Regions from separate parts of the Thalassolituus sp. UBA6592 genome, predicted to be linked through region 2. Evidence: predicted binding sites of a transcription regulator. Region 2 holds the regulator's gene; the other holds the start of a gene.
The links. Region 2 encodes FliA, which starts transcription of late flagellar genes. Its sites were predicted from a motif close to CTAAAGTTNNNNNNNNNNCNGCCGATA; they were not measured.

Region 1 (16,206 bases), on a different contig from region 2:
ACCAAGCATTGATTGAGTGATAACCAGCTCACCCACCATGTTGATCAGGCTGTCTACTTTATCGATGGAGACGCGGATAGATGATGGCTCCGCATTTTTCTGCGGTGCTTTTTTCGCTTTTGCCGCAGCGGCAGCAGCACCGGCGACAGCCGCAGTATTCACCGCGGCAGCAACCTTCTCAGGAACAGGCAACGGAGTTACTTCAGCGGTCTGCGCTGCAGCGTCTTCATCGGTATATTCAGCGGCAGCTTGTGCAGGCGCTGCAGTATCTCCGGCAAGAGGATGGATAGCGATTTCACAATCATCAGCAACCCATTCAAAAACCCCTTCAATGGCGGCTTTATCAACATCCGTGCGGACGTACAGATCCCAGCTGATATAACACTGCTCCGGAGTGAGAGAGGTCAGTTCAGGAAGGCGCGACAGATCCGGCACCACTTCCAGGTTCCCGGCGCCAACAATTTCCTGCAGCTCACGGAACATACGGAATGGTTCATTACCTGTCTGCAGCAGATCTTCAGCCGGAATAAATGTGACATGCCAGCCGGCGCCTGCGCTGCCGACTGCGTCTTCAGTAACGTTTTCAGCCACCTCTTCTGCAGCACTTTCGCCGTGCAGAATGGCCTCAAATTCCGCTTTTAATCCCGCTGCGCGCTCAGAATCCGGTTCATCACCTGCCTGCAGACTGGTCAGCATTGCACGCAGGCAATCCACTGACTGCAGAAACAGATCCACGTATTTTGTTTCCATCTGGCGTGTGCCAGAACGGATTTCATCCAGCAGGGTTTCCACGACGTGGGTGAAATTAGAAACCTGCATAAATCCAAAGGTACCGGCTCCCCCCTTAATGGAGTGAGCAGCCCGGAAGATAGTGTTCACCGTTTCAGCGTCAACTTCCTCCGGCACCAGGTCGAGGAGCTGACTTTCCATAACATCCAGCCCTTCGAAACTTTCTTCAAAGAAAACCTGATGAAATTGTGAAAGATCAATGCTCATACATTTACCCCAGTACGCGTTTAATCGTGCCCAGCAACTGATCCGGATTGAATGGTTTTACGATCCAGCCGGTGGCACCTGCCTGCTTACCCTGCATTTTCATGTCGCCCGCAGATTCCGTAGTCAACATAAGTACAGGTACAAACTTGTAATCGGCCAATGTCCGTAATTCCTTAACTAATTCGATGCCATTCATGTTTGGCATGTTTACATCAGAAAGGACCAGATCGTATTTTTTCTGGCTTGCCAGCTTGAGGGCTTCTACGCCGTCGCATGCTTCTTCAACATCATGCCCGGCACCCCGCAGGGTAAAAGAAACCATCTGTCGCATGGATGCAGAATCATCAACAGCTAAAATGCTCGCCATGTTTTAACTCCCGTTAACGTTAGTGCTCTGTATTTGAAAGGTGTAAAGCCTGGGTAAGGCCCAGATAACCAGCAGTTTCCACTAACACATCAGAATACCCCTGCCAGTGAATACGGTGCCCTGTTTTATCCAGTGTAGTCTGCAATGAAAGCAGCAGTTGCAGACCTGCGGTATCACAGAACTGAACCTTGCTGGCGTCAATTTGGATCTCGCCACCCTGGATAACGGACTTTTCGGTTTCGGCAAACAGCGCTTCAACCTGGTCGATACTCAGGCGCTCGCCGCAATTGATGGTGATGGTGTCTGTCATATTCAGCCCCAATAAGCCTTACTATGACTCTAAGATTAGACGCAGATTTTCAGCCTGCTAAAGAAATCGCACTATTGATAGACATAAACGTATTTTTACTGACACAGGTTAAGGTCAGACACGGCGGGGGATACAGAGGCAGGGACGAAATTGAGCGAATCAAAAAACAATAACAGAATGTATTCTGCTATTGTTCGCAAATGTAATAATACAGACGTACCGTTTATAACCCGCATAACCCGTTATCATGCACAGACGGCTTAGTCCGTGATCAGCGATAACTTAATCCGTGATCAGTGATAAGGAGAAGAACGCGCTGCATTGCGACTGGTCCACTCATCGGACTGCTTCTGCGCTTCTTTGTCAGCAACCTGCGCTGCTTCCAGCTCCAGCCGCTCTATCAGTTCCTGCAGTGCTTTTACTTTGCCATGCAGCGCAAGGTAATTCTGGCGGGCGTTGTCTGTCTGCTTCTGCAACAGGGCAATCTGTTGCTGCTGCGCATTAATAGCCTGCTCAATCTGCCCCATAAAGCCAATGGTGTTATGGATCTGTCCGGCACTGACAGCAGTGGAAGACGGGGCTGATATTTTCTGCTGATATTCGAGACTGTAGGTCAGCAGCTGCTGTCGCTGCTCCTGCTCCGCCGCCAGCTTCTGCTGCAAAGCGCCCCACTGGCTGAGCGCCTGCTGTTCTTCGCGCTCGGTCAGATCAAGAACAACCTGCAGACGTCTGGCGCGCGGATGGCGTCTCATCGCGCTTTAGCCTGCGCGTTATTTGATTGATTGCCCTGAGCGGGAATCGGAAACAGTTCATTCAGGGCATTGGCGCTGGCGTTAAGATCCGAGCCTTCACTCAGTCCCTGACGCAACATGGCTTTAATTTTTGGCAGCCGGTCAATGGCCAGATCCAGCAGGTTATCATTACCCGACTGATAGGCTCCGACGGCAATCAGATCCTGATTCTGACGATAATGTGATAACAGCTGTTTACACAGCTGTGCCTTGCGCAGCCAGTCTTCACTGACGATCTGTGGCATAACCCGGCTGACCGATGCTTCCACATCGATCGCCGGATAGTGACCTTCTTCCGCCAGTTTCCGTGACAACACAATATGGCCGTCAAGAATTGCCCGGCTGGCATCGGCCACCGGGTCCTGCATATCGTCACCTTCACTGAGCACGGTATAAAAAGCGGTAATCGAGCCACCACCCTGTGGACCATTACCGGTGCGCTCAACCAGCTTGGGTAATTTATTAAATACGGACGGCGGATACCCTTTGGTTGCCGGAGGCTCTCCCACGGCAAGGGCAATTTCACGCTGTGCCTGGGCATAACGTGTCAGCGAGTCCATTAACATCAGCACATTCAGCCCCTGATCGCGGAAGTACTCCGCCACCGAGGTGCAATACTGAGCGGCACGCAGGCGCATTAAGGGTGAGTCGTCCGCCGGGGATGCCACGACTACAGAACGCTGCAGACCCTCTTCTCCCAGAATTTCGTCGATAAATTCCTTCACCTCACGGCCACGCTCGCCGATCAGACCAACGACGACGATGTCGGCATTGGTAAAGCGGGTCATCATGCCCAGCAATACACTCTTACCGACACCTGAACCGGCGAACAGACCAATACGCTGGCCACGGCCAACGGTCAGCATCGAATTGATTGCGCGGATACCGACATCGAGCGGCTCGCGAATAGGAGCGCGATGCAAGGGGTTAATAGTCTGCCCCTGTAAATGGCCCTGACTGATCCCCTGCAGTGGCCCACGGCCATCCAGAGGGCGTCCTGTGCCGTCCACCACGCGCCCCAGCAGACCAGGCCCCACCGGCACATCCGCAGCAACGGTCAGCGGCCACACGCGGGCCCCCGGGCGCAGCCCTTCCATCTGTTCAATCGGCATCAGGAAAATGCGTTGCCCATCAAAACCAACCACTTCGGCCTCGATATCGCCTCCCTGCTGACGCTCGACCATACAGCGGTCACCCACCCTTACGTTCAGACCAATCGCTTCCAGCGTCAGGCCAACCATCCGGATCAGTTTACCGGCGACTTTGGGCTGATAAGGAGATTGCTCGCCCAGCACCCCTGCCCAGCGCTCACTGAGGCTCATCCGGAACCTCGGTGGATACAGTACGCGATGCATTATAAGAATCTGGCTGAGAGCCGTTTTCGGAGTCCTGAAGAAGGTCAGCAGAGGCAGCTTCAGCGCTTTCTTCTGCCCGGTTGAGAATGTCTGTCGCGGCAGGGTCTTCAGCCAGCGGGGATGGTGGCGTGTCGTCAGCAAGGGCGGCATCGACCGCCTGCTGAAGTTCTTCGTTTATTTCATCCGCTGCGTCCGGCTGTTCAGTCTGCTCAGCAATTGCCTGATGCAGCTGATTCTGTTCATCATCGTCCGGGAAACTGGCAGCTTCCTGCATCAGCATTGGCAGAACCCGCTGCAGCAGCTGATTCAGGTGATCGGCGGTGGAATATTCAACCAGTGAGTGCTCACTTTCGACACGGCATTCACCGGCACGCAGTTTATCGTCCACGCGGTAATGCACTTCATCGCCGGTCATATCCAGACTGTTTTGCAGATGCGCAGCGTCATCAGGGCCGACAAAAACTTTAATCTGTTTTTCACCAGCCGGGAGTTCGTCCAGTGCATGGCGCACGTACTGATAAATGTTACGCGCTCCGCTGTGCAATTCGGTCTGCAGTACCTGTTCACACATACCCGCCAGCATGGCTGCCAGCACTTCCGGCAATGCCTGATCGCGTTCAACGATACTGGCCTGCAGATGCTGAATCAGACGATTCAGACGGCCGGAGATATTATTGATTTCCGCCTGCGCTTTACGCAGTCCTTCGGCGTGGCCTTCTTCACGCCCCTGTTTTTGCCCTTCTGCTTTGCCTTCAGCAAATCCGGCATCGTAACTTTCTTTGTGGCCAGCCTGATAACCGTCTTTATGGCCCTGCTGACGCCCTTCCACCAGACCCTGCTCAAGGCCATCGTTGTAGGCTTCACGACGGATATTTTCCAGCTCTTCTGCGGTTGGCAGATTCAGCTCTTCTGCCTCTTCCTGCGCAGACTCTGTGGCTACTTCTTCCTGCTTTTTCTCTTTTTCTGCCGTCCAGCCCGGCGGCTCCGTCCAGAACGGCAGACGCCAGGGTTTTACGTCTTTTTTATTTTTGACGTCTTCTTCATGCAGAGGATGAAAATGATGCGGCTGACGGATTCCAGTCATATTACATCATGGCCTCACCACCACCGCCGAGCACGATTTCACCGGCATCCGCCAGACGTCGGGCAATGGTAAGAATCTCTTTCTGCGAAGCTTCCACTTCGCTGACTTTAACCGGCCCTTTCGCTTCAAGATCATCACGCAGCAATTCGGCCGCACGTTTCGACATATTCTTGAATATCTTTTCCTGCACGGCCGGGTCCGCACCTTTCAGCGCAACAACCAGAAGGTCGGTGGAAACTTCGCGCATCAGTGCCTGAATGCCGCGGTCGTCGACATCCACCAGATTGTCGAAGACGAACATAAGATCCTGAATCTGAATACCCAGATCTTCGTCCACTTCTTTGATCTGTTCGAGCAGGTCCGCCGCCATGGTGCTGTCCACAAAGTTGACAATATTGGCCGCCACTTTGACACCACCCATACTGGTGGTCTGAGCACCCCCTTTGCCAGAGAACTGACGCTCAAGAATATCGTTCAGCTCATGCAGTGCAGCCGGCTGAACCGCCTCCAGTGCAGCAACCCGCATAACAATATCGAGACGTACTTTTTCCGGGAAATTGGAGAGAATTTCTGCCGACTGGTCAGCGTCCAGGTAGGACACCACGATCGCCTGAATCTGTGGGTGCTCATGACGGATAAGGTCCGCCACCTGGCGCGATTCCATCCACTTAAGTGAATCCAGACCTGTGGTATTACCGCCCAGCAGAATACGGTCAATCAGGGCGCCGGCTTTATCGTTACCCAATGCCTGTGTCAGCATATTCCGGATGTATTCGTCAGAGCCGAGTCCCATGCCGGTCTGACCACTGACGGCTTCCAGAAATTCAGCGACCACGCCTTCAACCTGCGACTGATTAACGTTGGCTAAAGTGGCCATGGCGGTACCGACTTTCTGTACTTCTTTCGGCCCCATGTGCTTGAGAATTTCAGCCGCGTCTTTTTCCCCCAGCGTCATCAGCAGAATCGCTGAGCGTTCCAGGCGGTTCAGTTTGGCAAGATCGTTAGCGCCGTTATTATCTTCAGGCATTTTCTTCGTTCACCCATTTAATAACCAGATTGGCAACCCGCGCCGGATCTTCAGCAATCAGGCCTTTAAGCGCATCCAGCTGCCGTTCAAAACTTTCCGATGCCCCCGGTAGCAGGAATTCATCCATCCCCGCCAGGGTTACTTTATCGTCATCCAGACCGGCTTCGGCGTCTTCAAGTTCATCCAGCAGTACCGAAGTTTCGTCACGTCCACGATTGGCAATACTTTTGATCGTTGGCCGGATCACACCGAAAATCAGCACCAGAATAAACAGACCAGCCAGAACCTGTTTCATAATTTCCCAGAACCATGGCTGCGTCCAGAAATCCGGATCGCCCAGTTCCAGCTCACCTTTACCCATGAAAGGTGAATTAATTACGTTAACACTGTCACCACGGGCGGCGTTAAAACCAACGGCGTCTTTCACCAGTACTTCCAGACGCTGTAAATCAGCATCTTCCCACGGCAGATAGACAGTGTCGCCGTCAGCATTCACAGAAGCCCTGTCATTTACGACTACTGCGACAGTCAAACGACGGATACGGCCAGGCTGTTGTTGTTTGTAACTTAATGTACGATCCACTTCGTAATTACGTGTAGCTTCTGAGCGACGATTAACCGTTGCACCGCCGGCACCGGCACCACCGTTCGCCTGTTCCGGTGCGGTCGCCGCCGCCGGTGGCTGATTGGATAATGCACCCGGAATACCACCATTGGTTTTATCCGCGTTTTCTTCATCAACCAGCTGCTCACTGCGCAGGGCAATAAGATCCGGGTTATAAAGTTCTTCGCTCTGTTCCTGGATAGTAAAGTCTACGTCGGCAGACACTTCTGCTTTATAGTTTTCCTGACCCAGCACTGGCTTGAGAATATTATTAACCGCCTGAGTAATGCCTTCTTCTAATTTTTCGGTGTATTCCAGCTGTTTATGGGCAACCATTTCACTGCTGTCTTCCGGTTCCATTTTAGACAACAGATTGCCGAACTGATCTACCACAGACACATCGGCACGTTCCATTTCTGACACGCTGGAAGCAACCAGATTCACAATGGCTTCGACCTGGTCGCGGGAGAGATTCTGTCCGGCGTACAGTTCAACAAAAACCGACGCGCGCGGTTTACGCTGATCGCGGACAAACACAGATTGCTTCGGCAAAGCGAGATGCACACGGGAATTACGCACGGCTTTTACGCTGGCAATAGTACGCGCCAGTTCACCTTCCAGGCCGCGGCGATAGCGGGCATTTTCGATAAACTGACTGGTACCCAGAGTATTGTCCTGATCGAGTACTTCCAGACCGACAGTCTTGTCGTCAATCAGACTGGCCGCCGCCAGCTTCATCCGGGCTTCGTGCAGATCGCTGGCTTCTACCATTAAAATCTGACTGGAAGGATCAATTTCAAAATTAATGCCTTCCTGTTGCAGAATTTCAATAATGTCCTGAGCGTTATGATCCTGCAGACGATGAACAAGGGGTTTATAGGTCGGCTCCTGCGACCACAGCATAATGGCAAATGATAACGCCACCACCAGAGCGATACCGCCGATAACAGCGATCTGACGGACAATCGACAGACGGTTAAAACCGGCAAGAACCGGATGGCCTCCTTCTGCAGCTGCAGAAGTACTTTCTGCCGGCAGATCTGATTCCGGAGCCGTTGCGGCGCCTGCGCCTGTTGCTTCAGCGGGTACATTTTCCATAAGGGTCTACCTGTTATACCGGCATATTCATGACTTCTTTATAGGCTTCGACCAGCTTGTTGCGCACCTGGGTCATCGCCTGAAAAGAAACACTGGATTTCTGCATGGCAATCATTACTTCCGGCAGATCAATGGAAGGATCACCCTGTTCAAAACGCGTCGCCATTTCCGCTGAGGTTTTCTGATGAGCGTTTACCGTATCAACGGCGTTTTTAAACATGGTCTGGAAATCCGGTACAGTATTATCACCGCTGATCGCGGCGGTGGACTGCTGTTCACTGAGTTGCTGTACCTTATCCGCCAGACTGGGACGCGTTTCTGTATTAATAGCGGCAGGCTGCTGTTCACGCATCTGCGCCTTAACCTGACGCATCTGCATCAGTACTGAATTAATATCAACCCGATCCACCATATCCTTTCCCTCACCCTGGACAGCTAGTCCGAAATATTGACGCTTTCTGCCGGTTTTTCTGTATTAATTTATGACTCTGCAATCGGCTTGCCAATTTGTTGTGGCGATTTCGTTTTTCAGGTGTCAAAAAAAAGCGCCTTAAAAAAGGCGCAAACAAGGGAAGATTATTACCGGGCGTCAGGCCAGCATGGCCTCGACATCAATACCGTCATCACGCAGACGCGCCATCTTGTATCTCAGGGTTCGTGGACTGATGCCAAGACGGTCGGCAGCATCTTTGCGGCTTGGTTCTTCTTTCAGTGCTTTGACGATCAGTTCAACTTCGCGGTTTTTCAGATCGTTGCCAAGCGCCTGCTCAGAATCCGTCAAAGAAATAACATCCGCCACCGGCATCTCTGACTGACGGTTTTTCGGAACCGGTGTCAGAATAAAATCGGCGGCGAACAACTGTGGACCAGACTGAATAATCAGTGCACGCTGCATCGTATTGTCCAGCTCACGGACGTTACCGGGCCAGGTATGTGTCATCAGTTTCAGTTCTGCATCCGCCGCCAGTGATGGTACCGGACGCTTCATTTTCGCGGCATGGTGTGCCAGCAGCCGTTTGGCCAGTGGCAGAATATCGTCTTTACGTTCACGCAGCGGCAGCCAGTGCAACGGGAAGACACTCAGACGATAATAGAGATCTTCACGGAACTGGCCATCGGCTACGTACTCGGCCAGATCACGGTTAGTGGTCGCCACGATACGGACATCCAGATCCAGTACTTTTTTACCACCCAGACGCTCGACCTGACGTTCCTGCAGAACACGCAGCAGCTTTGCCTGCAGACCAAGATCCATTTCGGTAATTTCATCCAGCAACAGCGTACCGCCATCGGCCTGCTCGAATTTACCCGGCATCGCATTGTAAGCACCGGTAAAGGCGCCTTTTTCATAACCGAACAACATGGCTTCCAGCATATTTTCCGGAATCGCTGCGCAGTTAATGGCAATAAAAGGCTGTAAGCGACGGGAGGAATGCTGATGAATGTAACGCGCCAGTACTTCTTTACCGGTTCCGCTTTCACCGCTGATCAGTACCGTTGAATCGGTTTGCGCTACACGTTCAGCCAGTTGAAATAACTGACGCGAAGCTACCGCTTCACACACTGGTTCTGATTCGTCATCCGCCCCTGCTGATGATGTCTGGTTAAACTGCTGCAGGATTTTATCCAGCTCCGGCAGCTCAAACGGCTTCATCAGATAATCATTGGCACCACGCTGCATGGCTTTAACCGCCTGGCCAACATCACCATAGGCTGTCATAAGCACCACCGGCAGCCAGGGATGAGCCGATTTTATGGCTTCCAGTAACCCCAGACCATCCATACCCGGCATATTAATATCTGACAACACCAGATCCAGAGGCTGTGCCGCGACAATGGCCATTGCATCGTTGCCATTGCCTGCTTCACAGACTTCATGCCCTTTTATCATCAGGGTATCGACAATCGCTTCGCGCAGACGGGGATCATCTTCCACAACTAAAAGACGCATATTTTTCTCCTTGCTGATGACCAATACAGAGCCGCGACCCTGCTATCAGTGAACCGGTAAAATAAATTGAGCTGACGCGCCACCAGTCGGGCTGTCTGTCAGGTGAAATTCCGCTTTATGTGCTCTGGCAACCGCCTGCACCACTGCCAGACCAAGGCCCGTGCCATTGGCTTTTGTGGTGTAAAACGGTTCGAGAATTTTTTCTTTTTGCTGATCTGTCATACCCGGTCCGTTGTCACTGACGGTCAGGCTTATCTGTGCGTCGCCGCAGCGGATAACATCAATATCGATATGCACCGGAGCAGCACTGGATTCGATGGCATTATTCACCAGGTTCATCACTGCACTGATCAGTGCATCGCGGTTACACACCAGACGCTGATCCGGTATTTCATTATGAATGCGGCAGGTACCGTGACTGTTCTGCAATGGCACCTCCATCGCATCACTCACTCCCTGCATTAATTCCGCCAGTGACACTTCGTCGTTCAGCGGCGCTTCACCACGGGCAAAGATCAGCATATCGCGCACCTGGTTTTCCAGATGACGTAAACGTTCCTGCAGCTTTCCGGCAAAGCGGATGCGATGTTCATCCTGCAGTTCAGGCGCGGATAAATGTCCGGCATAAAGGGTTGCTGCGGCTAACGGCGTACGGATCTGATGCGCCAGCGAGGCGACCATTTTTCCCATGGCAGACAAACGTTCATATTGACTGAGCTGTGCCTGTAACTGCCGGGTTTCAGTCATATCCGTCAACAGAATTACCTGTCCCGGCTCGTTCGTCATGGCGGCCGTACGTACCTGCACGCGGCGTCCATCCACCAGTGAAATTTCATGACCATCATCACGACGCGGTTTAAAACAGGTCTGAATCAGCTGACGCCAGCGCCGGCCATTCAATGATTCAACCTTTGCTAACGGCAGCAATAATTCATCTGCGGCGCGGTTACTCTGGCGTACACAACCAAACTGATCGAGCACCAGCACAGCAGCAGGCAACAGCTGCAGCAAGCTTTCCAGCTTGTCCGCAAGGCGTTCTTTTTCCGCCATTTCCTGCATGCGCTGCGCAGAAACATTGGCCAGCTCGCCGCTTAACTGTTCAACACGGTTCTCAAGAAATTCATAGGAATCCGTCAGCTTCTGTGACATTTCGTTAAACATCATAAAAGCTTCACGCAGATCCTGACGCTTACCGGTGGCGCCGGGATAGTCCAGAATTTCCAGAGCGGAGTCAGCCATAATTACCTCACCACGTTTGCCGGATTTCCGGCATTAACATCATCTGATTAGTGGTTGAGCAATTAGCGTGCCTGTTTTTTAGCGTGAAAAATAAAGAAAGGAGTCAAATAAACGAACACAATTCCGACGCAGTCAATCAGTCTGTCTTTGCCAGAACATCATCAGGAAGGCAAAGAGCCGGGCATAATGCCCGGCTTTTTAATAAGTGCCATACTCAGGTGTGGGTACAGCACTGTTTGGCGGTAAAGGTCTCAGGCGAAATCTCTTTCTTTGCGACCGAGATTATACTTGCGCATTTTCTCCACCAGCGTAGTGCGGCGGATATTGAGTTTTTCTGCGGCTCTGGCGACAACACCACTGGCATCATCAAGTGCCTGTTGAATCAGCGAGCACTCCAGATCCTGCAGATACTCTTTCAGATCCAGACCATTGACCGGCAACAGTGCCGGCGAATCGATACCCGCCAGACCATCACCCGGATTAACATCCGTCACCACAGGAATCGGATTGCTTTCGTCCGTATCATCCACATGACGGAATTTCTTCGGTAATTCATTGACGCCGATAACGCCGTAAGGATGGAGAATAGCCAGACGCTCTACCAGGTTCGCCAGTTCACGGACATTGCCGTGCCAGTCATGACGACACAGCGACATAATAGCCGCGGAATTAAAACGGATAGAGCCGCGCTTTTCATTTTCCAGACGTGAGATCAGCTCATTCAGTAACAGCGGCAGATCTTCTACCCGCTCACGCAGGGATGGCATATCAATGGGGAATACATTCAGACGATAGTAGAGGTCTTCGCGGAAAGTCCCTTCTTCAATCATCTGTTCAAGATTTTTGTGGGTCGCCGCAATAATTCGTACGTTAGCATTAATGGTTTTGTTGCTGCCTACGCGTTCGAAGGTATGTTCCTGCAGTACACGCAGAATTTTCACCTGCATATTTAATGGCATATCGCCAATTTCGTCGAGGAACAGCGTACCGCCTTCTGCCAGTTCAAAACGGCCCGGTCGGCTGTTAATAGCACCGGTAAATGCACCCTTTTCATGACCAAACAGTTCACTTTCCAGCAGCTCTGCGGGAATCGCGCCACAGTTCACAGGAACGAACGGCTTACTGCGGCGATGGGAATGGTAATGCAGATTCCGCGCAACCACTTCTTTGCCCGTACCGGATTCCCCCTGAATCATAACGCTGACGTCTTTATCTGCGACCTGCATGATCAGCTCACGCACGTGCTGAATCTGGCGACTGGTACCTACCAGACTGCGGAACAGCTGGACTTCACGGCGTTCGCCACGGGAGCGGTTGTGGGTATATTGTTCACGGTAGACCTGACAGCGATGCAGGCTGTCCAATAATTTGTTGTAGCTCGGCGGCATCTCAACATGAGCAAGCAATGCACGGCGTACTGTCTCGGGCAGAGTTTCCGGCAGACCGCTGTCACCCATGTACAATAATGGAATGCCTTTGTCCCAGCTCAGCAACCCTTCAATAACATCACTCAATGCAAGGGCGTTACTGTCGCCAACAAATACAGCGCTGATTTCAGTACTGTCTTCAACTTTGCCTTCGGCTTCACGGCGCCAGTCCGCAGTACCGGCAACAATGGCCTCTTCACCAAGAAAATCGAGAATGACTTTCATATCGTGACGACGCTGCTCATTGTCGTCGACCAACAGAACTTTAATTTCTCTCCACATAGTGGTTGCCCTTCCTTCCCCTCAAGATAAACCCGCAGCGGCTGCTTGTTATCTGACACCGCCAGTTCGTTGACGACCGTCTGAACAGTTAAGTATCTAATTTGCCGCAAGTCAAACTTCTGACGTTAAAAAAACCATGTATAGCAACTAACGTGCCTAAGAGGGGTTATAGCTGAATTGGTCGTGAAAAGACAATATAGAAAAAGGCCGTAAACGGCCTTTAAGTGTCAAAAAGACAGAAGAGAACTAAACGTAAGTCAGGCAGAAATATGACTGCTCAACCGGGCGGAAGGGTCACCTGCCGTGGCAGAAACCGCTGAAGAAGAACCAGCCAGACCTTTCAGATATTCATCGCGAATCCCGTCCCAGCCCTCTTTTACCTGCAGCATCAGCCCCATTACTTCATCAATGATGGTCACATCGTTTCTGGCAGTGGCAGTGATAAGGCGACGATTCATGTAGTCATAAAGACGTTCAAGATTACGCGACACGTCACCACCGGCTTCATGATCCAGACTGCTCTGCAAACTTTCAATAATTGTGTTTACACGGCCAAGCAAACTTGCCTTTTCTTCATAGTCCTTACGCTCTATCGCACCCTTAGCCTGGGACATACGGGTCAGAGCTGCTTCCAGTAACAGTTGTATCAGCCTGTGCGGATCGGCATCCAACACTTCAGATGTGACGTTTACCTGCTGATATTGCTTGGCACCGCTGTTGTACATAACAGTCTCCTGCAAATGTTCATTGTTATCTATATGACGGCAACTCACTCTCTTTCTTTAGGGTGGAAAGCAATTTTTTACAACGGCAAGCGGCAACCGGCAACCGCAGCGGCAAGTCTGGTCCGCCCTGAAAACCGGCCTTATCAATATATAATCCTTTAAAAACAATAACTTAAAAAATGGCACAGTAGCTGCTTACAGGCATGGAAACACTTTTGTTTATCGAGGCTAATATGGCCAGCGCACAGTTTAAGACAGCCGAACGCCGCCAGAACAGTACGGAATACCGCCGCCTGTTTGATATGGCGAGCCGACTTTACAGCGAAGCTCAGCAGGCTAACGACCGCATTCTGATGCGTAAGGCTGCTCAGATCGCTCATCAGGGTTATCTGCTCAAACCGGATCACCTGACGGGTCTTAACCTGATGGCACGTATTGATATGCAGCTTGGCCATTACGACGATGCCGCGCATTGGCTTAAAGAAGGCCTGCGTATAAAGCCAGACAGCGTATCCCTCTTATACAGTGCTGGCCAACTGTCTTTAGCACGTAACCAACTGGATAAAGCCGCCGACTATTTTGAGCAGTCCGCGAGAATTTCCAAAGTTGCGACAAAATCCTATAACTGGCTGGCCCATACACGCCTGCTGCAGGGCGACTTTGTAGAAGCCTTCCGTCATTACCGTGAACTGATTAAAACCCAGTCAGACAACCGTCAGCTGCGCAGCAAGCTGTTTGAAGCAGCCGATCAAATTGTGGCTGATTTCTACGCTGAAGAACTGGAACAGGATCTGTTGCGTTACCTGGATTTCCGTGACGTGGATTTCAGTCAGCTGCGTACTCTGACAACCTCTCTGCTAAAGCATAAGCTGCATTTGTCCGAAGCTGGTTGCCCGTTAAATTTTGACGATATCATCAGCGATACTCTGTTATTGAAATCACTGCAGCGTTTCTTTTTCTGCGACCCGATAATGGAGCGCCTGCTGATTACTGTACGTCAGTCGCTGCTGTTCAGCTGCAGTAAAAATCTTTCCATCAAAAATGATCTGCTGCCATTTGTTACCGCACTTGCAGCTCAGACCCAGCTGAATGAAGGCGTCTGGTACACGGACGCGCAGGAATATCAGCTGACAGACCAGCTGGAATCGCTGGTTGGAAAAATACTCAGCATCGATGGTACCGGAGCCACTGAAATCGCCCCGGCTCTTACTCTGGTGATGATGTACAAACCCTTAAACGATTGCAGCTTTATCAACGAACTGGCCAACCGCCGCATCAGCTGGCGTGCGTATCCGCTGATTGCACAAACTCTGAAAGAATATCAGTCATTAAGCAAAGCCCGTTTTGAAGTTCCCCAATTGCCTTCTTCCGGCGATAAAATTTCATCCCGGGTGCGCCAGCAATACAATGAAAATCCTTACCCACGCTGGACAGATATCGGCTATAACTTACCGTCAGACTATGTTCAGTCACTTCGTGGTCTGTTCCCTCTGGCAGACTTTTCCCGTATCCGTAAACCTGTACCGGACGTACTGGTTGCCGGCAGCGGTACAGGACGACATGCCATCCGTCTGGCACATTATTTTGCACCAATGCAGATTACAGCATTGGATCTCAGTGAATCGGCGCTGGCTTACGCCTTACTGCAGGCACGCAAACGCAATACACCGGATATTCATTTTATTCAGGGGGATATTCTCAACCTGGATAAGCTGGAACAGGATTTTGACATCATTGAGTGTTCTGGCGTGCTGCACCATATGCAGCATCCCCGGCAGGGACTGCAGGCTCTGGCTGGCTTACTGCGCCCCGGCGGGGTTATAAAAATCGCGCTGTACAGCACAACGGCGAGACAGAAAATCAGCGAGCTGCGTCAACTGATGGGCGATAATATTCCGCAGTCGACACTGGATATGCGTCTGGTGCGGGAAACACTGCTGCAAAACCAGCTGGCTGGTGACTGGTCTGCCATCTATAACTCACCTGATTTCTATAGTCTCAGCGCCTGCCGCGATCTGCTCTTTCATCAGCAGGAACATACTTTTGATGTGCTGGAGTTATCGGACTTTTATGCCGCCTCCGGACTGCAATGGCTGGGCATGCTGGCACCGCCCGGCTCAGCTGAGTTACTCAGTATTGCCGGCAAAAAAGCCGCTCAGCTGAGTCATCAGGAATGGCATGATATTGAGCAGGCCAATCCGTCACTGTTTGCCGGTATGTACCAGTTTTATTTGCAGAAGCCGTTGTAAGCACTGTGAACCAGACACGGGTGAAGTCAGCGTGCCTGCAGCGTTACGTCAGATCTGCCAGTTAATTGGCTGCTGACCCTGTTTGAGCAGATATTGGTTTATCGCCGAAAACTGATGGTTACCAAAAAATCCGCGATGCGCCGACAAGGGCGACGGGTGAGGTGATTTAAGCACCATGTGACGCTGCTGATCAATCACGGCCCCTTTCTTCTGCGCGTAACTGCCCCAAAGAACAAACACCAACCCTGAACGCTGTTCATTCAGCGCCTTAATAGCGGCGTCGGTAAATTCTTCCCAGCCCTTTTTCTGATGAGAACCAGCGTTAGCCTGCTCAACCGTCAGGGTAGCATTTAATAACAGCACGCCCTGATCCGCCCATGGCGTCAGATCACCACTACCACTCATCTGTAAGCCCAGGTCCGCCTGAATCTCTTTGAAAATATTCACCAGAGACGGCGGTACTTTTACACCCGGCTGCACAGAAAAGCTCAGGCCGTGGGCCTGCCCCGGGCCGTGATAAGGGTCCTGACCAATAATAACCACCCTCACCTGATCGAACGGCGTATGATTAAAGGCGTTAAAAATCTGCGGCCCCGGCGGAAAGATCACTTTTCCGGCGGCCTTTTCCTGCTGCAGAAACTCACGCAGAGTGTGCATATAAGGCTGCTCAAATTCCTGCCCTAACACAGCCTGCCATGACG
Region 2 (16,206 bases):
AACAGCCGCTCAGCGTGTCGCGGAAAACAGCCATAAATCAGAGCGCAGCGAACCCGACCGAAACGGAGCTGCTGATCGAAGCCGAAATAACCAGTCAGGCCCTGGGAATCGCCTTTGAGCCGAACGGCTACGGCATAAGGCCACACATCAGTCTGCTCCTGGGTCAGGGAGAAGCCAGGGAAGATGGTCAGGCGGGCGATATTGCGGATGCTGTAGCCGGCGAACTGAAAGACAGCTCCGATCAGCTCAGCTTTCTGCTGCTGGAAACCCAGGCCGGCCTGAGGGGCCGCTATCGCCTCGGCCAACATCTGATTCTGCAGGCCAGTGGTGGGATCAACTGGCGCTACTTCCTCTATCCGGACGAAGACAGCGAAAAAACCATACGTAAAGCGTCATACAGCGCTGTGGATTACAGCATCAGCTCAGGGCTGAGCTGGCGCTTCTGATGTCTGTATACGCTACAGGTAACGTGCTCTGGTGCTCTGGCAATCAGGCTTTCTGATCGCGCTCAGCCTGTTGCCGGAACTCCATCGGAGTGACGCCCTCCCAGCGGCGAAAAGCGCGGGTAAAGGCGCTGCTCTCAGAAAACCCAAGCTCAGCGCTGATGCGGGTCAGCGACATATCGGTTGAAATCAACAGTGACCGTGCGCGGCGCTGGCGTTCCTCGGCCAATAGCTGCTGAAAGCTGGTAGCAGCATCCTGCAACTTACGCTGCAGCGTACGGCTGCCCATGTTCAGCTGCTTTGCTGCATCATCACGATCGACATTGAGATCTTCACAGTTGAGTAAAAAATGCCGCACCAGACCGGCAGTATCTGACTGCTGAATCGCCGCCAGCTGCTGCTCCAGCATGGCTTCATGCATGGCTGCCAGTTTTTCATCCCCCAGCGCCAGAGGCTCCTGCAACACCTGAGGTTCAAACACCAGTGCATTACGCCGTGCACCAAACTGCAGTGGTGCGGCAAAAATACGTTCATATTCGGAAATGTCGGCGGGAGCCTGATGGCAGAACTCGACCCGCAGTAATGGCACGGGTTTACACGCTAACCAGCTGGCGAAATTCCTTAACAAAACCAGCACAGCATCGACCTGATGACGGCTGAAATCGGCCTCCTGAGGTTCATAGCAAATACTGGCTTCGTGTGCTTCGTCACTCAGAAAATAGCGGCCACCGTCACTCAGTACACGGGTGTAACGGATGGATTTTTCAAACGCTGCGCCCAGCGACTGGCTGTGCATAAGAATCATGGCAAACAGCTGAAAATGCGTCGGTTTAACCTGCTCACCCATTAACAGACCGAAATCCCGTCCCTCACATTCGGTTTCTGCCAGACGCCAGATTTTCAGCGTAGCGTCGAGGCTGACCCGGGCATAGGGTGTGCTCAGGATGTCATCCGTCAGGCCCGCTGTCGCCAGCAGCTCTTCATGACGTGCGCCCTGCTGCTCAGCAGCCTGCAACAGCGCTTTAATCCATAACACAGAAACGGTTTTTTCAGTCATATGAATCAGGTAAAGCTCAGGTTAATACGTTGGCCATTTACGAAAACAAACGTGAGTGTACCCTATCTTGAGAACGGACCATAAGACGCCTGTCGGTGCACAGCTGCGTTACGGAAATACGCCGGTATTTTCATTCAAAGGATGGATTGTCATCCTTCATAAACTGCCAGGCAGGAGTTAGTCTGTGGATGCCTGAGCGCAAAATGACAAAGATGAACGGCACTCCTGCACCTTTGCCGCACATCCATTACGGTGTAAAAGACTTATCGACAATTCAGTAAAGGAAGAAAAATTATGACAATCGCCTACTGGTGTGTACTGGCGGCGGCCCTGCTGCCCTATGTATTTACTCTGGTCGCAAAGTCGGCCGGGCGCTATAACAACTACGCACCGCGGGAATTTCTGGAAAAACAGCAGGGAATCCACAAACGTGCTCACTGGGTTCAGCTGAACAGCTTCGAAGCCTTTCCGGCGTTTGCCGCCGCTGTGATTATTGCTCACCTGAGCGGCGCAGATCAGGGAAGAATTGATACGCTCGCCATGGCATTTATTGCTATCCGGATTGTTTACGGAATTACCTATCTGGCCAATATGGCGATGTTACGTTCTGCGGTATGGATGGCAGGAATATTAACCGTGGTGGCGATATTTACCGCCGGCGCTTAAGGTAACAGCGGGCATATCTGATATGCCGCAATCTGATATGCCGAAAGAGCAGCGCGCTGATCCGCGCGGCATAACATTGAAACGTCAGGAAAAAACCAGCTGACCACGGTATTTATAGCAGTATGCGGTATTACAGTAGATCAGAATTTCCCGCCCTTTATCCTGCGTTTCAATAATATACAGGTCAGTAAACTCCGGGGTAACTTCCAGAAAAGTCGCATTACGGATCAGGTTAGCGACCAGCCTGTCGCCGCCCCCTGACATCCTGTCAGCAGACGCCACATAAGCAGAGCCCTGGGTGATGGACGTCACCACCAGCATTGCCAGGCCAAACACGAAGCTTTTGTGAAATAAAGACATATCTACCTCCCGAGGTCACTCTCTTTTAGAGTATAGGAGCAGCCCTCCGGCCCGGGAGGATTGTTTTGTTATAAAAGGTTTACGGAAAATACCGTTACCATGTGAACAGCGATGCCATCGCGCACAAACTGCGCTCCGGCATCAGGCCATAAAATGAGGGATACAAACTTTCAGGAATCAGTGTGCCGGCTGGCGGCGCAGGGATACCAGTAATTCGGCTTCGCCGCGGGCCATGCCGCAGTTATCGACCAGGTCACTGGCACTGGCACCCAGCCCAACCAGACGCGACGCCTGTTGGTACGTCGCTTCATCGGTCGTCGGCAATACCACCTTACGCTCTGCGCTCTGCATACGACCGTCCATCTGACGGATCTTCCGTCCCATGCCGATGGTGCTTTTACTCATCGCCTGATAGGACTGCTGTAGATGATTTACAGCGTCATCCAGACGTCTGGATTCTTTATTCTGTTGGCGTTTGAGGCTGAACATCATCAGCCCCACCACAAACATTAACGCCATATTGCCGATCAACAACCAATGCATAAGAGACAGAGAGATCATAATCAGAGACCCTGAAGTTCTGTCCACTCCTCATCCGTCATCAGCTTTTCCAGGTCTACCAGAATCAGCAGCTCATCATTTTTATGACAAACACCCTGAATAAACTTGGCGCTTTCTTCGTTACCGACGTTAGGAGTGGTTTCAATTTCTGACTGCCGCAGATAAACCACTTCAGCCACCGCATCCACGAGGATACCCACAACCTGATTTTCCGCCTCGATAATCACGATACGGGTCTGATCTGTGGTGTCAGCGGTTGGCAATCCAAAACGCAGCCGGGTATCAATCACAGTCACTACGTTACCACGCAGGTTAATGATACCCAGTACATACGGGGGCGCACCGGGAACCGGGGCAATTTCACTGTAACGCAGTACTTCCTGAACCTGCATTACGTTGATTCCGTAAGACTCGTTTTCCAGACGAAAGGTGACCCACTGAAGGACCGGATCTTCCGCCGCTTTATTTCCGGCAATCGCTGACATATTACATCCTCGCAAAGAAAGGCCGCAGCCTGACCGTGTCGTGCTTAACGCCGGCCGGCTTCCGTTGTTGCTGAAATCCGGCCTGTGTGTCAAAAAACATGACGAACCTTTCTTTAATATAGATCAGAGCACAAAGTGTACCAGTTAAATTTGAGCTAAATTTTCACGCGCCCGGCGAATAACGGACATATTAACGGCGGACATTCTCTTCCAGCAGCGACATCAGCCCCGGAACATCAATCAGGGCACACATTTCAGAAATGACAGTTCCCGCCAGCCATGGGCGTTTGCTGGCATCCCCGCGCCATTTGATGGAGTCGTAAACCAGTGTGACGGTATCGCAGATTTCCTGACAGGCGAGAGCCCAGGGAGAGCGATCCAGTTGAATAAAGAAGCTGTAGCCTTCATCGGCAAGGCTGACCTGACGCTCAGGCATAATCAGCCGGGCACTGTCGATGACCGTCATCTTGCTGTCTTCGCCCTGCCAGACACCTAACGACCACGCCGCCTGCCCGAACAGCGGCGTGACTTTATCAGAAACATTATGAACGCCACCGAGTAATGGCAGCGGTATCGCCAGTTTCAGACCAGCGACTTTAAAAATTAAGCATTCGATACCCTGAACAGAGCGCCAGTTTAATGGCGCCGGTTGAGTACTGATGTCAGGAGACTGATCATCTGTCTGTTCTTTGACATCCGTCAGAGGTTCGTTAACGACAACCTCTTCAACGGTTACCTCTTCCTGTTCAGGAGGCGCAGCTTCTTCCTGAAAGGCTGTGACCTCTTCCACTGCCGTTTCAACCAGCGTCTCCGTAACAGTCTCCGTAACAGTCTCAGTTACTGTCTCAGGTACTGTTTCGGGTACTTCGGGGACAGTCAGCGTCTGTGGCAGGGTTGTCAGCGGCAGCGGCTGCTCGGCATACGTCACCGGACGGGCGGACTCAGGTGTAACCTCCGCTTTAGGTTTAAGCTCAGCAACGGTTTGCGCGGATGAACGCGCAGGCGCTTCCGGCGCAGCCGTTGCCATGACCAACAGATCATTCAGATAATCCTGCAGGACAATATCGACCTGATTATCATCACCGGCCTGCGGCTTACGTTCACTCATTTCAACACCGCCTCCCCAAGCAGAGGATCAGCAGATGCAAGAATATAGCTGCGTAATTTACATGGTGGTAAAACACTGACGTGGTGCAGCAGATGAAACAGCTGTGTACGTTGCTCTGCAGCCGTTCCCTGCCCGGCTGCGGCAAGACTGATTGGCGCAAAACCCGGCAGTAAGGTTGAGGAATTCAGAGCGTCTTCAAGATGGCCACGGCGCACGGCATCACTGAGCAGGTTGTCCCAGTTGACTGACTGACCACGGACTTCTCCCTGATCGGACAACAGATGACTCAGGTAGTCGGTTACCGGATCAGCTTCCGCGAGCTGTGCTGGACGCTTATCAGGCACGCTGACGCTCCGCGACATCCAGAGAAGCCAGCAGATGACGATAGGCACGCACACCACGACCATCTGCGTCCATCTGATGCGGAAAGATACCCTCATGGCTGGCATCACGCAGACGGGTATCCACAGGAATGGCTTCATCCCACAGGGATTCAGGATACTGACGGCGCATTTCTTTCAGGGTCGTCAGTGAGGCGGTTGTACGGCGGTCGAACAGCGTCGGCACAATGGTGTATGGCAGCTGACGATTCTGCGAGCGCATCACCATCTTCAGCGTGTGCACCATGCGTTCCAGCCCTTTCAATGCCAGATGTTCGGTTTGTGTGGGAATAACCAGTTGCTGACAGGCCGCCAGCGCATTGACCAACAATACGCCAAGAATCGGTGGCGTATCCAGCAAGGCGTAATCGTACTCATCCCAGAGTTTTGCCAGCGAACGCGCCAGAACCAGGCCCATGCCGTCCTGACCACTCACCTGACGCTCAAGTGTTGCCAGCGATGTCGTCGCCGGCAGCAGAGAAACATTATCCATTGAGGTGGATTTAAGCACCGAGCGGACAAATTCCCGGTCTTTATAACGTTGTTCAAAAAACAGATGATAAAGACTGCGTTCGAGGCTGTCCGGGTCCTGCCTGAAATAACTGGTGAGTGAACCGTGAGGATCCAGATCTACCAGCAGCACCCGCTTGCCCTGCGCGGCAAGCAGCCCGCCAAGGGCGACCACACTGGTGGTTTTTCCGACCCCACCTTTTTGATTTGCAATTGACCAGATCCGCACGCGCGCCACCTTGTTAATATGTTACAGCCAACTTTCCGGCACTGACTTTGCCCAAATACCTGTAAATCTCTAAGGCAAAATTCGTGTCAGGTTTTAAAAAGGCCAATAAAAAATGATCGACTTTTAAGGTTATCGTCCATTTTTCAGATTAATTAAGATGGGAAACGCAAAAGAATGAAAAAATCAGATACCAGCTCTGTGTTTGCCGGCAAAAAGACAGGGAATTGGCGGCAATAATATGCCGCCGGCTATCCGACGAATCCAGCGTCAGTTAACTTCTTCAACCAGACGCGGCGCAACGTCCTTCAGAGATAATACTTCATCACTGAGGCCTTCTTTAATCACCGCCAGTGGCATACCGAAGATCACGCAGCTTTCTTCGTCCTGAGCCCATATTCCGGCCCCTGTATCTTTGAGCAATCTGGCACCTTCTTTTCCATCAGATCCCATACCCGTAAGAACAATACCCAGGGTCTTTCCCGGATAATGTTTTGCCGCTGAAGCAAACGCAATATCAACACTTGGGCGGTAATTAACCCGATCATCACTTTCGCGGATATGGATCGTACCGCCATTGCGCCGGTCCACCATCAGCTGCATACCGCCCGGGGCAACATACACGTGTCCCTTTTCAAGATGATCACCATCCGCCGCTTCTTTTACCACCAGCGGACTGAGTGAATTCAATCGCTCAGCAAATGCTTTAGTAAAAGAACCCGGCATATGCTGAATAATAACAATCGGTGTTTTAAATGATCCGGGAATACCCTTAAACAACGTCTGCAGCGCAGCCGGGCCACCGGTTGACGTACCGATCATAACCAGCTCTGTGCCTTTTAAACGCCCTTTAACAACCGGTTTACTTTTCTGGACAACCGTCTGCTTCTGTTGATTTCTGGCAACCGCTGCGATTTTATCGGTCAGCGCCCGTTTAATCTGTATTGCGTCTTTGGCAATCTGATCGAAATTTTTTGGCAGAAAATCCAGCGCACCAGCATCTATCGCATCCAGCGTAACGCGGGCACCCTCAAACGTCAGCGAGGAAAACATCAATACCGGAACCGGACGACGCTGCATGATATTACGCACTGCAGTAATGCCATCCATGACCGGCATTTCATAATCCATCGTAATCACATCAGGCTTAAGCGATTCGTTCATATCAATCGCTTCCATTCCGTTGGAAGCCACACCAACCACTTCCATACGGGTATCGGCATTAATAATGTCGCTTACCCGACGGCGAAAGAATCCTGAGTCATCTACAACCAGTACACGGATAGTCATTCATTCTGCTCGCTTAAAAAGTGTTGGCCGGAAACAGTCGGCCAACACCTGTATCAGTCCTGTGAAACGCTGTCACTTATCAGGCCGCATGCGATTGTTTGGCTGCATAGCGGCCAAGCATACTCGGGATATCCAGAATCAGCGCAATACGCCCGTCACCGGTAATGGTTGCACCCGCCATACCGGCAGTGCCGTGCAACATTTTCCCCAGCGGCTTGATCACAACTTCTTCCTGTCCAACCAGCTGATCAACGACAAAGCCAACCCGTTTGGTACCGACGGAAACCACTACAACATGAGCAGTTTCGTCTGCCTGGGCGTTCTGTTCGCCCGCTACCAGCCAGCGCTTCATATGAAACAGCGGGATTGGTTTTTCCCGTACCACCACCACTTCCTGACCATCAACGATGTTGGTCTTGGTCAGATCCAGGTGGAAAATTTCATTCACGCTTACCAGAGGGAAAGCAAATGCCTGGTCTTTCAGCATCACCATCAGCGTCGGCATAATCGCCAGCGTCAGTGGTACTTTAATGCTGATGTTCGTGCCGACGCTGAGTTTCGAATCGATACTCACCGTACCGTTCAGCTGGGTGATTTTCGTTTTTACAACGTCCATCCCCACGCCACGGCCAGACACATCGGAAATCTGTTCTTTGGTGGAAAAGCCCGGTGCAAAAATCAGGTTAAAACATTCGGTATCGGTCAGACGATCTGCGGCATCCTGATCCATCAGCCCTTTTTCAACGGCTTTTGCGCGTAATTTATCCGGGTCCATACCGGCGCCATCATCCTGAATTTTCAGCAGGATATGATCGCCTTCCTGTTCTGCTGACAAAATCACGGTACCAACCCGTGGCTTGCCTTTTTTCTCCCTGTCATCAGGCATTTCCACACCGTGGTCAACCGAGTTTCGCACTAAGTGAACCAGCGGATCGGCCAGAGCCTCAACCAGGTTTTTATCCAGGTCGGTTTCTTCACCGCGCAGCTCAAGGTTAATTTCTTTCTTCAGCTGACGGGCAAGGTCACGTACCACCCGCGGGAAGCGGCCGAATACTTTCTTAATCGGCTGCATCCGGGTTTTCATCACCGACGACTGCAGATCACCGGTAACAACATCCAGGTTGGCAACTGCTTTCGCCATGGATTCGTCAGTGCTCTGTAAACCCAGTCGCACCAGACGGTTACGCACCAGTACTAATTCACCCACCATGTTCATGATGTCATCGAGTCGTTTGGTATCGACACGCACGGTGGCTTCAGCCTGATGCGTTTCTTTTTCTGCCGCAGCCTTGGCTGCTGCCGGTGCCGCTGGCTTTTCAGCAGCTGCAGGTCGGGCAGCAGGTTTTGCCGCTGCCGCCGCTGGTTTAGCCGCCGCTGCGGGTTTCGCTGGTTCGGCTTTCGGAGTATCCGTCGTGGCCGTTGCCGCAGGCTTTTCTGTGGCTTTCGGCGCTTCGGCGGCTGGCGCCTTCACGTCTGCTGTTTCTGGCTCTGCAGCACTGGCTGAATGCTTGCCCTTACCGTGTAACCGGTCGAGCAATTCTTCAAATTCTGAATCAGTAATCAGATCATCGCCGGAAGCCGCACCGGCGACCGCTGCTTCGGTGTCAGCGGCGGCAGGTTTTTCCGGTTCTGACGGCTTACTGTCAGCAGCAGCGTGCTTGCCTTTGCCATGAATCTGGTCCAGCAGGGCCTCGAATTCATCTTCGGTTATTTCATCATCCGATGCAGCAGTGCTGTCACCGCCCATATCAAACAGATCGTCGTCATCCATTGCCGCGGGCGGCGCAGCTGCCGGCGCTTCCGCAGCCGGAGGCGCTGCAGGCTGACCGTCATCCAGTGCATCCAGCAGTTGCTCGAACTCATCATCGGTGATGTCGCTGTTGTCTGCTGCAGAAGATCCGGCAGGAACATCGAACAGATCATCGGAGGCGCTATCCTCTGCCAAGGGCTCTTCTGCAACCGCTTCTTCTTCAGCCGGCTCTTCAGCGGCCACTTCAGCTGCCACCGCTTCATCTTCTGATTCCGGCAGGGCAAGCTGATGCAGGCGCTCGATTAACTCAGGGTCTGCATCATCAGGTGACGCGCCTGAGCGTACGCTTTCAAACATTTCGTTAACACTGTCTAACGCCTGTAACACCACGTCCATCAGATCGGACGTTACCCGGCGGTTACCGTTGCGCAGTGTATCGAACACGTTCTCTGCCGCGTGGCAGCAGTTCACCAGCGGATTCAGTTGCAGGAAGCCTGCGCCACCTTTTACCGTATGGAATCCACGGAAAATGGCGTTCAGCAGATCGTTATCATCGGGACGCTGTTCAAGATCGACCAGTTGTTCAGAGAGCAGCTCAAGGATTTCTCCGGCCTCGACCAGAAAGTCCTGCAGAATCTCTTCATCAGCATCGAAACTCATCCGTTAGCTCCTTTAAAAACCAAGACTGGACAGTAAGTCATCAACATCATCCTGGCTGGCAACTACGTCATTACTGGATTTATCAATCTGCGGTCCTTCCGCAGCTATGTTTGCGCCATCATCTGGCTTCTCAGGCTCAACCTCAGGGTAAGCATGAGTAATTCCTGTGAGCGAATCGACCTTGCCGGCCATGGCCACCAACTGCACCAGGCGACCTTCAACGTCGCGTACCAGAGCCGCTACCTTATGAATGACCTGACCGGTAAGATCCTGAAAATCCTGGGCCAGAACAATATCGGATAACTGCCCTTTCAAAGTCTCTGACTGCTCTGCACTGTCAGCCAGAAACAGGTTGATATCTTTGCTGAGGGCACGGAATTCATCCGGCTTCAGCTCTTTATTCAGGAACCGTTGCCATTGCGATGACAAGTGCAACGCCCGATCATGAATATCGCTGGCCAGCGGCATGCCAGCGTCAGCGAGATCCATGGTGCGGTTGGCCGACTTATCAGTCATTTCCAGCACGTATTCCAGTTTATCGGTCGTACTGTCGATTTCTGAAGCTGCACCGACGGTGTCGACGTTCAGATTTTTTATCGACTCGTGCAAAGCACGGGTCAGATGACCAATTTCTTGATACAGCGTACGGTCCCGGACCTGATTCAGGTCGTTAACAAGGGCGACGGCTTTACCGTATTCCCCGCGCTCGACTTCCCTGAGCATGCTTTGGGCAAGATCACGGATTTCTGCGCCTACGCTGACGATATCGGACTCACGGTCTTTGTTGATTCCGGCCATCAGGTCGCCTTCCTGTTATCCTTCGACGCGTTCAAAGATCTTGTCGATCTTTTCTTTCAGCACTGCCGCGGTAAAAGGTTTCACCACGTAGCCGTTCACGCCGGCCTGAGCTGCAGCAACAATCTGATCACGCTTGGCTTCGGCCGTAACCATCAGCACCGGCAGGGTTTTAAGCCTGTCGTCCGCACGAACTTTTTTGAGCAGATCAAGCCCGGTCATACCCGGCATGTTCCAGTCTGTTACCAGGAAGTCGAAATCCCCATTCTGTAACATTGGCAATGCTGTCAGACCGTCATCGGCCTCCTGGGTATTAGTGAAGCCCAGGTCACGCAGCAGGTTCTTTACGATTCGTCTCATGGTTGAAAAGTCATCAACAACGAGAATTTTCATGTTTTTGTCCAAAACGACCTCCAGTAATCGACTCTGTATATTCCAAGCCGTTCCTAAGATTTATTGTAGACGCAGTTATCGCTTTATCCAGAAACTGGTAATGAAGGATGATGTTTTGTGCAGCAGGCCTCATACGGGCCTGTTTATAAAATAATCAACCGGGCCGGATCAGGAGATCCAGCCACCAAGGCGGGCACGCAGACGGTGGGCCGCCTGACTGTGAAGTTGACTGACGCGGGACTCACTGACGCCCAGTACAGCGCCAATTTCTTTGAGGTTGAGCTCTTCGTCATAGTAGAGCGCCAGCACCAGCTGTTCGCGTTCTGGCAGCGTTTTAATGGCTTCTGCCAGTTGTGTCTGGAATGAGTCGCGCTCAATGCCATCAAGCGGATCTGGCGAATCGTCTTCAAAGATATCGAAGCCGGAATCACTTTTTTCCAGTACCTCTTCAAAACTGAACAGGCGACAGCCGGCGCTGTCTTTCAGAATACTGTGATACTCGTCCTGGGAAATGCCGAGAAACCCGGCGACTTCCGCATCTTCGGCATCACGGCCTTTTTCACTTTCAATCTGTTTGATGGCATCACTGATACGGCGGAAATTACGATGCACGGATCGCGGAGCCCAGTCGCCACGACGGATTTCATCCAGCATGGCACCGCGGATACGGATACCGGCATAGGTTTCAAAACTGGCGCCTTTACCGCCATCGTACTTACGTGACGCTTCCAGCAGACCAATCATACCGGCCTGTATCAGATCATCCAGCTGCACACTATCAGGCAACCGCCCCAGCATATGGTGAGCAATGCGCTTCACCAGTGTGGCGTGTTGGCGGACAAGCTGATCAAAATCCTGGTTCTGTACGTCTGAATACACTAATGAACTTCCTGCAAGCATTGGTGACCCGGTTTATTGGTTACCCAGACTCATGCACCGACTTCCTGCACCAGACGGTCCACGAAAAATTCCAGATGTCCGCGCGGCGAAGAAGGCAGCGGCCAGGCATCCACTTTTTTAGCCAGCGCACGGAAAGCAGTCGACGCTTTCGCCCGCGGATAGGCTTCAATTACCGCTTTCTGACGCTGCACAGCGCGCTTAACGGCATCGTCCTGCGGAATCGCGCCAACATACTGCAGCGCCACTTCCAGAAAACGGTCCGTTACTTTTGTCAGTTTAGCAAACAGAGCTGTTCCTTCCTGCGGTGTACGCACCATATTTGCCACGATGCGGAAACGGAACATGCCATAGTCGCGGTTCAGCAATTTAATCTGGGCATAAGCGTCAGTGATAGAGGTAGGCTCGTCGGTGACCACCATAATCACTTCCTGGGATGCACGCACAAAGCTGAGTACCGTATCGGAAATACCGGCAGCGGTATCCACAATCAATACATCAATGTCATCACCAAGATCACTGAACGCCTGAATCAGCCCGGCGTGCTCCATGGAATTCAGCTGGGATAATTTCTGCGTGCCGGATGATGCCGGAACAATACGGATACCGCCTGGTCCTTTCACCATCACTTCGCGCAGATCGCATTCACCCCTGAGCACATTTTCAATGGTTTTATTGGCACTGATACCCAACAGGATATCGATATTGGCCAGCCCGAGGTCGGCATCAAGCACCACAACACGACGTCCCATTTCAGCCAGCGCAATCGCCAGATTTACGGAAACGTTACTTTTACCAACCCCGCCTTTGCCACCGGTAACTGCAATTACCTGAACAGGACGCCTAGCCATAAATTCTCATGCTCCATGTTGAATGCCGGATTGCTGATTGGCGAGACTCATCGCTTCAGCGGCCTGCCAGCGGGTTCTCGCCATGCGCGCCATCTGTTCGGCAAGTTTCACCAGTTTATCTGCATCCGGATAATGCACATCGTCAGGAATGTGCGGACCATCGGTTACCAGCGCTACCGGTAAATGTGTTAACGCTGAAATACTGAGCGCCGGCCCAAGGCTGAAACACTCATCCAGTTTTGTGTAAACACAACCGGTTAAACCAATGGCTTTATAATGTTCGAAATTTTCCTGCAGGCAGCGCCCCTGACTGGTCAGTGGCAGCACCAATAATTTTTTCAGGCGCGGTCCTGCTTCTTTAAGCATAGACAATTGCACAGTGAAATGTGGGTCCTGACTGGCAAGACCCGCGGTATCCACCAGAACCAACTTTTTATCCTGCAGTTTGGCCAGTATTTTATTTACCGACTGGCCCGGCGGTACTATGTGCAGATCGACACCCAGCAGGCGTGAAAACGTTTTCAGCTGATCATGCGCAGCAACGCGATAGCTGTCGAGGGTGACAAACGCCACCGACTCTTTGCCATGGCGAATAACAAACTGTGCCGCAAGCTTGCCAATGGTTGTGGTTTTGCCGGCGCCGGTCGGCCCGACCAGCGCGTAAATTCCGCCACGGTCGAGCATGCCGGAAGGCGCTACCGGAATATCTGTGGCAATCAGTTTCAGTGCCTTTTCCCAGGCATCGTCCAATGCCAGATTGCTGTCGAGACGACTGGTAATCCGGTCAGCCCAGGCCGGTTCAAGACCAACATCCTGACAGCGCTGCCATAGCTGTGACTGCTGCCAGGTTAATGGCCGGCTGCTGTCCCAGGCACTGCCCTGATGACTGACCAGCCAGTCTTTTAATTCTTTTAATTCGCCGCTCATCTGTGCCAGTGCATTGCTGTACCAGCTTTCGTCGCGATCGGTTTCACGACGTTTGGCTGGCTCAGAACGTTGTGCAACAGGCTCCTGCGGCTGCTTGCGGACCGGGGTATCCTGGTAGCTGTCATTTTTCAGGCCGCTGAGCACAGCTTCCAGTCCTTCACGACTGCTGACGTCTGAACGACTGGCGAATTCTTTACGCTGATGACGCTGCTGCGGCTCTTCGCGCGAGGCACGCTTAGCTTCCTCAAGCTCCGCCTGCAAACGCAGCTGACGTTCAATTTCCGGACTGTTGGCATCCCGCTCAGACTGATAATCCAGAGCGGCAACTACTTCGATACCGTCATCAACTTTTTTACTGGAAAGGATGACCGCGTCGGCTCCCAGCTCCTGAGAAACCAGGCGCAGAGCAAGTTGCATATTGGGCGCGCTGAAGCGTTTAACTTTCATATCGATTTCTCACTGAGCTTACTTGCCGCCGATACTGGCGACGATCGTAATACTTTTGTTATCCGGTATTTCCTGGTACGCCAGCACGTGTAACTGATCCATGCTGTTACGTACAAACTGTGCCATGGCCGGACGCAGCTGAGTGGTTACCAGTAATACCGCCGGACGTCCTGCCGCTTCCTGCGCCTGCACTGCTTCGCCCAATGAACGATGCAATGTGTCGGCCATGGCAGGCTCCAGTACCAGACCGCTCTGGAGACCCTGCTGCGATGTCTGTTGTAAGGACTTAAGCAACAACTGTTCCAGCGACGGATCCAGGGTCATAACAACCAGCTGATCCTCGTTACCAAAGATGTTCTGTACAATCATGCGGCTCAGGGAGAGACGTGCCACAGTGGTCATGGCGGCAATATCTTGACTCTGGCCGGTAAAATTCGCCAAAGACTCGGCAATTGAACGCATATCGCGGATCGGCACATGCTCACGCAGCAGGTTTTGCAGGACACCCAGTAACTGACTGATATTGATGGTATTTGGCACCAGCTCTTCGGCCAGTTTGGGCGACGCCTTGGCCAGCATATCCACCAGTTTCTGCACGTCTTCGTGGCCCAGTAACTCATGGGCATGACGCTGCAGTTTCTGATTTAAATGCGTCGCCACAACCGTACTGGCATCCACCACGGTATAGCCCAGTGTCTGCGCGCGATCTTTTTTATCTGCGTCAATCCAGAAAGCATCTAAACCAAAGGCCGGATCGCGGGTTGGCTGACCATCTATTTTGCCGAACACCTGACCAGGATTAATGGCCATTTCCCGTTCCGGAAAAATTTCAGCTTCCGCCAGCGTTACCCCCATCAGGGTGATACGGTATTGGTTAGGCAATAAATCCAGATTGTCACGGATGTGGACCGACGGCATCAGGAAACCCAGCTCCTGCGATAATTTTCTGCGCACGCCTTTAATACGGTTAAGCAACTGCCCCCCCTGATTTTTATCAACCAGAGGAATCAGACGGTAGCCGACTTCAAGGCCGACCCGGTCAACCGGCTCAACGTCGTCCCAGCCAAGCTCTTTTACTTCCATTTGTTTGATAGCGGCTTCGGCTTTTTCTTTTGGAGCAGCCAGTGCATTACCGCCAGCGGGTGATGGCAGAGCGTCAGCTGTTTTAGTCGCAACGCCAATTTTACGCGCGATACTGTCGCCGAGTTTGCCGCCTTCTTTTTTCCAGCTGATATAGTAAGCAATCACACCGGCGACCAGAGCAGCACCGATAAATACCGTGTGTGGCATACCAGGCACAGAACCCATTAATGCCATCAGACCAGCGGAAACAGCCAGTGCACGGGATGATGAAAACATCTGACCAACCACCTGCTGGCCCATGTCTTCATCGTTGCCATTGCGGGTAACCATGATGGCCGTTGCAGTAGACAGTAACAGCGATGGAATCTGCGCCACCAGACCGTCACCGATGGCCAGCAGAGTGTATGCGGATACCGCATCACTGAAGCTCAGCCCGTGCTGAGCCATACCAATGCCAAAACCACCAACAACGTTAATAATCAGAATCAGAATGCCGGCAACCGCATCGCCTTTTACGAATTTACTGGCACCGTCCATGGCACCGTAGAAATCAGCTTCCGCAGCAATATCGGCACGGCGGGTTTTGGCCTGATCAGCGTCAATTAATCCGGCATTCAGGTCAGCATCAATCGCCATCTGTTTACCTGGCATCGCATCCAGGGTGAAACGTGCAGATACTTCCGAAACACGCCCGGCACCTTTGGTGACCACCACAAAGTTGATGATCATCAGAATCATAAAGACCACCAGACCGACCGCATAGTTACCGCCGATCAGCACTTCACCAAACGCTTCAATCACCCGCCCTGCTGCATCACCGCCCTCGTGACCATACATAAGTACCACGCGGGTCGAAGCAACGTTAAGGGCCAGACGAAGCAATGTGGCAACCAGCAGAATGGTCGGAAATATGGCAAAATCCAGCGGCCGTTTAGCATAAACACTGACCAGCAGAACAACGATGGACAGCGCGATATTAAAGGTAAAGAAAGTATCCAGCAGAAATGGCGGCAGCGGCAAGGTCATCATACCCAGCAGCACCAACAGCATCACGGGAATACTCAGGTTACCCTGCGCCAACATTCCGGCTCCGCTGCGCAGAGAGCCAAGAATCTGATCTTTTGTGGCTGTCGCCATAGGTTACTTCCGCCAGAAATCCATCAATTACCCTGACTTTGCAAAAACCTTTCCGGTTTACAGTCCGGTAACAAAAAAGATCGGCGGGCAGAAAAAAGGCCGGAATTTCCGGCCAGATAAGATTTAAATAAACAAGCAGAGACTCAAACCTGCGGGTCCGGATCGACGCGCAGATCCTGA

Region 1: a site for FliA is predicted at 13,291-13,317, ahead of fliS (flagellar export chaperone FliS). Genes of this name have one in related genera too.

Annotation. Positions count from the first base shown of each region.
Region 1 covers NZ_DJIO01000165.1:14,084-30,289, forward strand. Annotated here, with positions in the region: gene B2Z72_RS16710 (chemotaxis protein CheA) at 1-996, opposite strand, end outside; gene B2Z72_RS16715 (response regulator) at 1,001-1,363, opposite strand; gene B2Z72_RS16720 (STAS domain-containing protein) at 1,383-1,673, opposite strand; gene fliJ (flagellar export protein FliJ) at 1,967-2,425, opposite strand; gene fliI (flagellar protein export ATPase FliI) at 2,422-3,786, opposite strand; gene B2Z72_RS16735 (FliH/SctL family protein) at 3,773-4,903, opposite strand; gene fliG (flagellar motor switch protein FliG) at 4,905-5,930, opposite strand; gene fliF (flagellar basal-body MS-ring/collar protein FliF) at 5,923-7,632, opposite strand; gene fliE (flagellar hook-basal body complex protein FliE) at 7,646-8,044, opposite strand; gene B2Z72_RS16755 (sigma-54-dependent transcriptional regulator) at 8,222-9,583, opposite strand; gene B2Z72_RS16760 (sensor histidine kinase) at 9,629-10,822, opposite strand; gene B2Z72_RS16765 (sigma-54 dependent transcriptional regulator) at 11,074-12,531, opposite strand; gene fliS (flagellar export chaperone FliS) at 12,789-13,256, opposite strand; gene B2Z72_RS16775 (methyltransferase domain-containing protein) at 13,460-15,505, shown strand; gene ung (uracil-DNA glycosylase) at 15,554-16,206, opposite strand, start outside.
Region 2 covers NZ_DJIO01000066.1:2,948-19,153, reverse strand. Annotated here, with positions in the region: gene B2Z72_RS06235 (hypothetical protein) at 1-446, shown strand, start outside; gene B2Z72_RS06230 (AraC family transcriptional regulator) at 490-1,500, opposite strand; gene B2Z72_RS06225 (MAPEG family protein) at 1,795-2,166, shown strand; gene B2Z72_RS06220 (hypothetical protein) at 2,251-2,526, opposite strand; gene B2Z72_RS06215 (DUF2802 domain-containing protein) at 2,704-3,087, opposite strand; gene B2Z72_RS06210 (chemotaxis protein CheW) at 3,090-3,572, opposite strand; gene B2Z72_RS06205 (chemotaxis protein CheW) at 3,763-4,680, opposite strand; gene B2Z72_RS06200 (hypothetical protein) at 4,677-5,024, opposite strand; gene B2Z72_RS06195 (ParA family protein) at 5,017-5,799, opposite strand; gene B2Z72_RS06190 (protein-glutamate methylesterase/protein-glutamine glutaminase) at 6,067-7,086, opposite strand; gene B2Z72_RS06185 (chemotaxis protein CheA) at 7,166-9,496, opposite strand; gene B2Z72_RS06180 (protein phosphatase CheZ) at 9,509-10,294, opposite strand; gene cheY (chemotaxis response regulator CheY) at 10,310-10,696, opposite strand; gene B2Z72_RS06170 (RNA polymerase sigma factor FliA) at 10,853-11,584, opposite strand; gene B2Z72_RS06165 (MinD/ParA family protein) at 11,614-12,432, opposite strand; gene flhF (flagellar biosynthesis protein FlhF) at 12,439-13,806, opposite strand; gene flhA (flagellar biosynthesis protein FlhA) at 13,825-16,026, opposite strand; gene flhB (flagellar biosynthesis protein FlhB) at 16,170-16,206, opposite strand, start outside.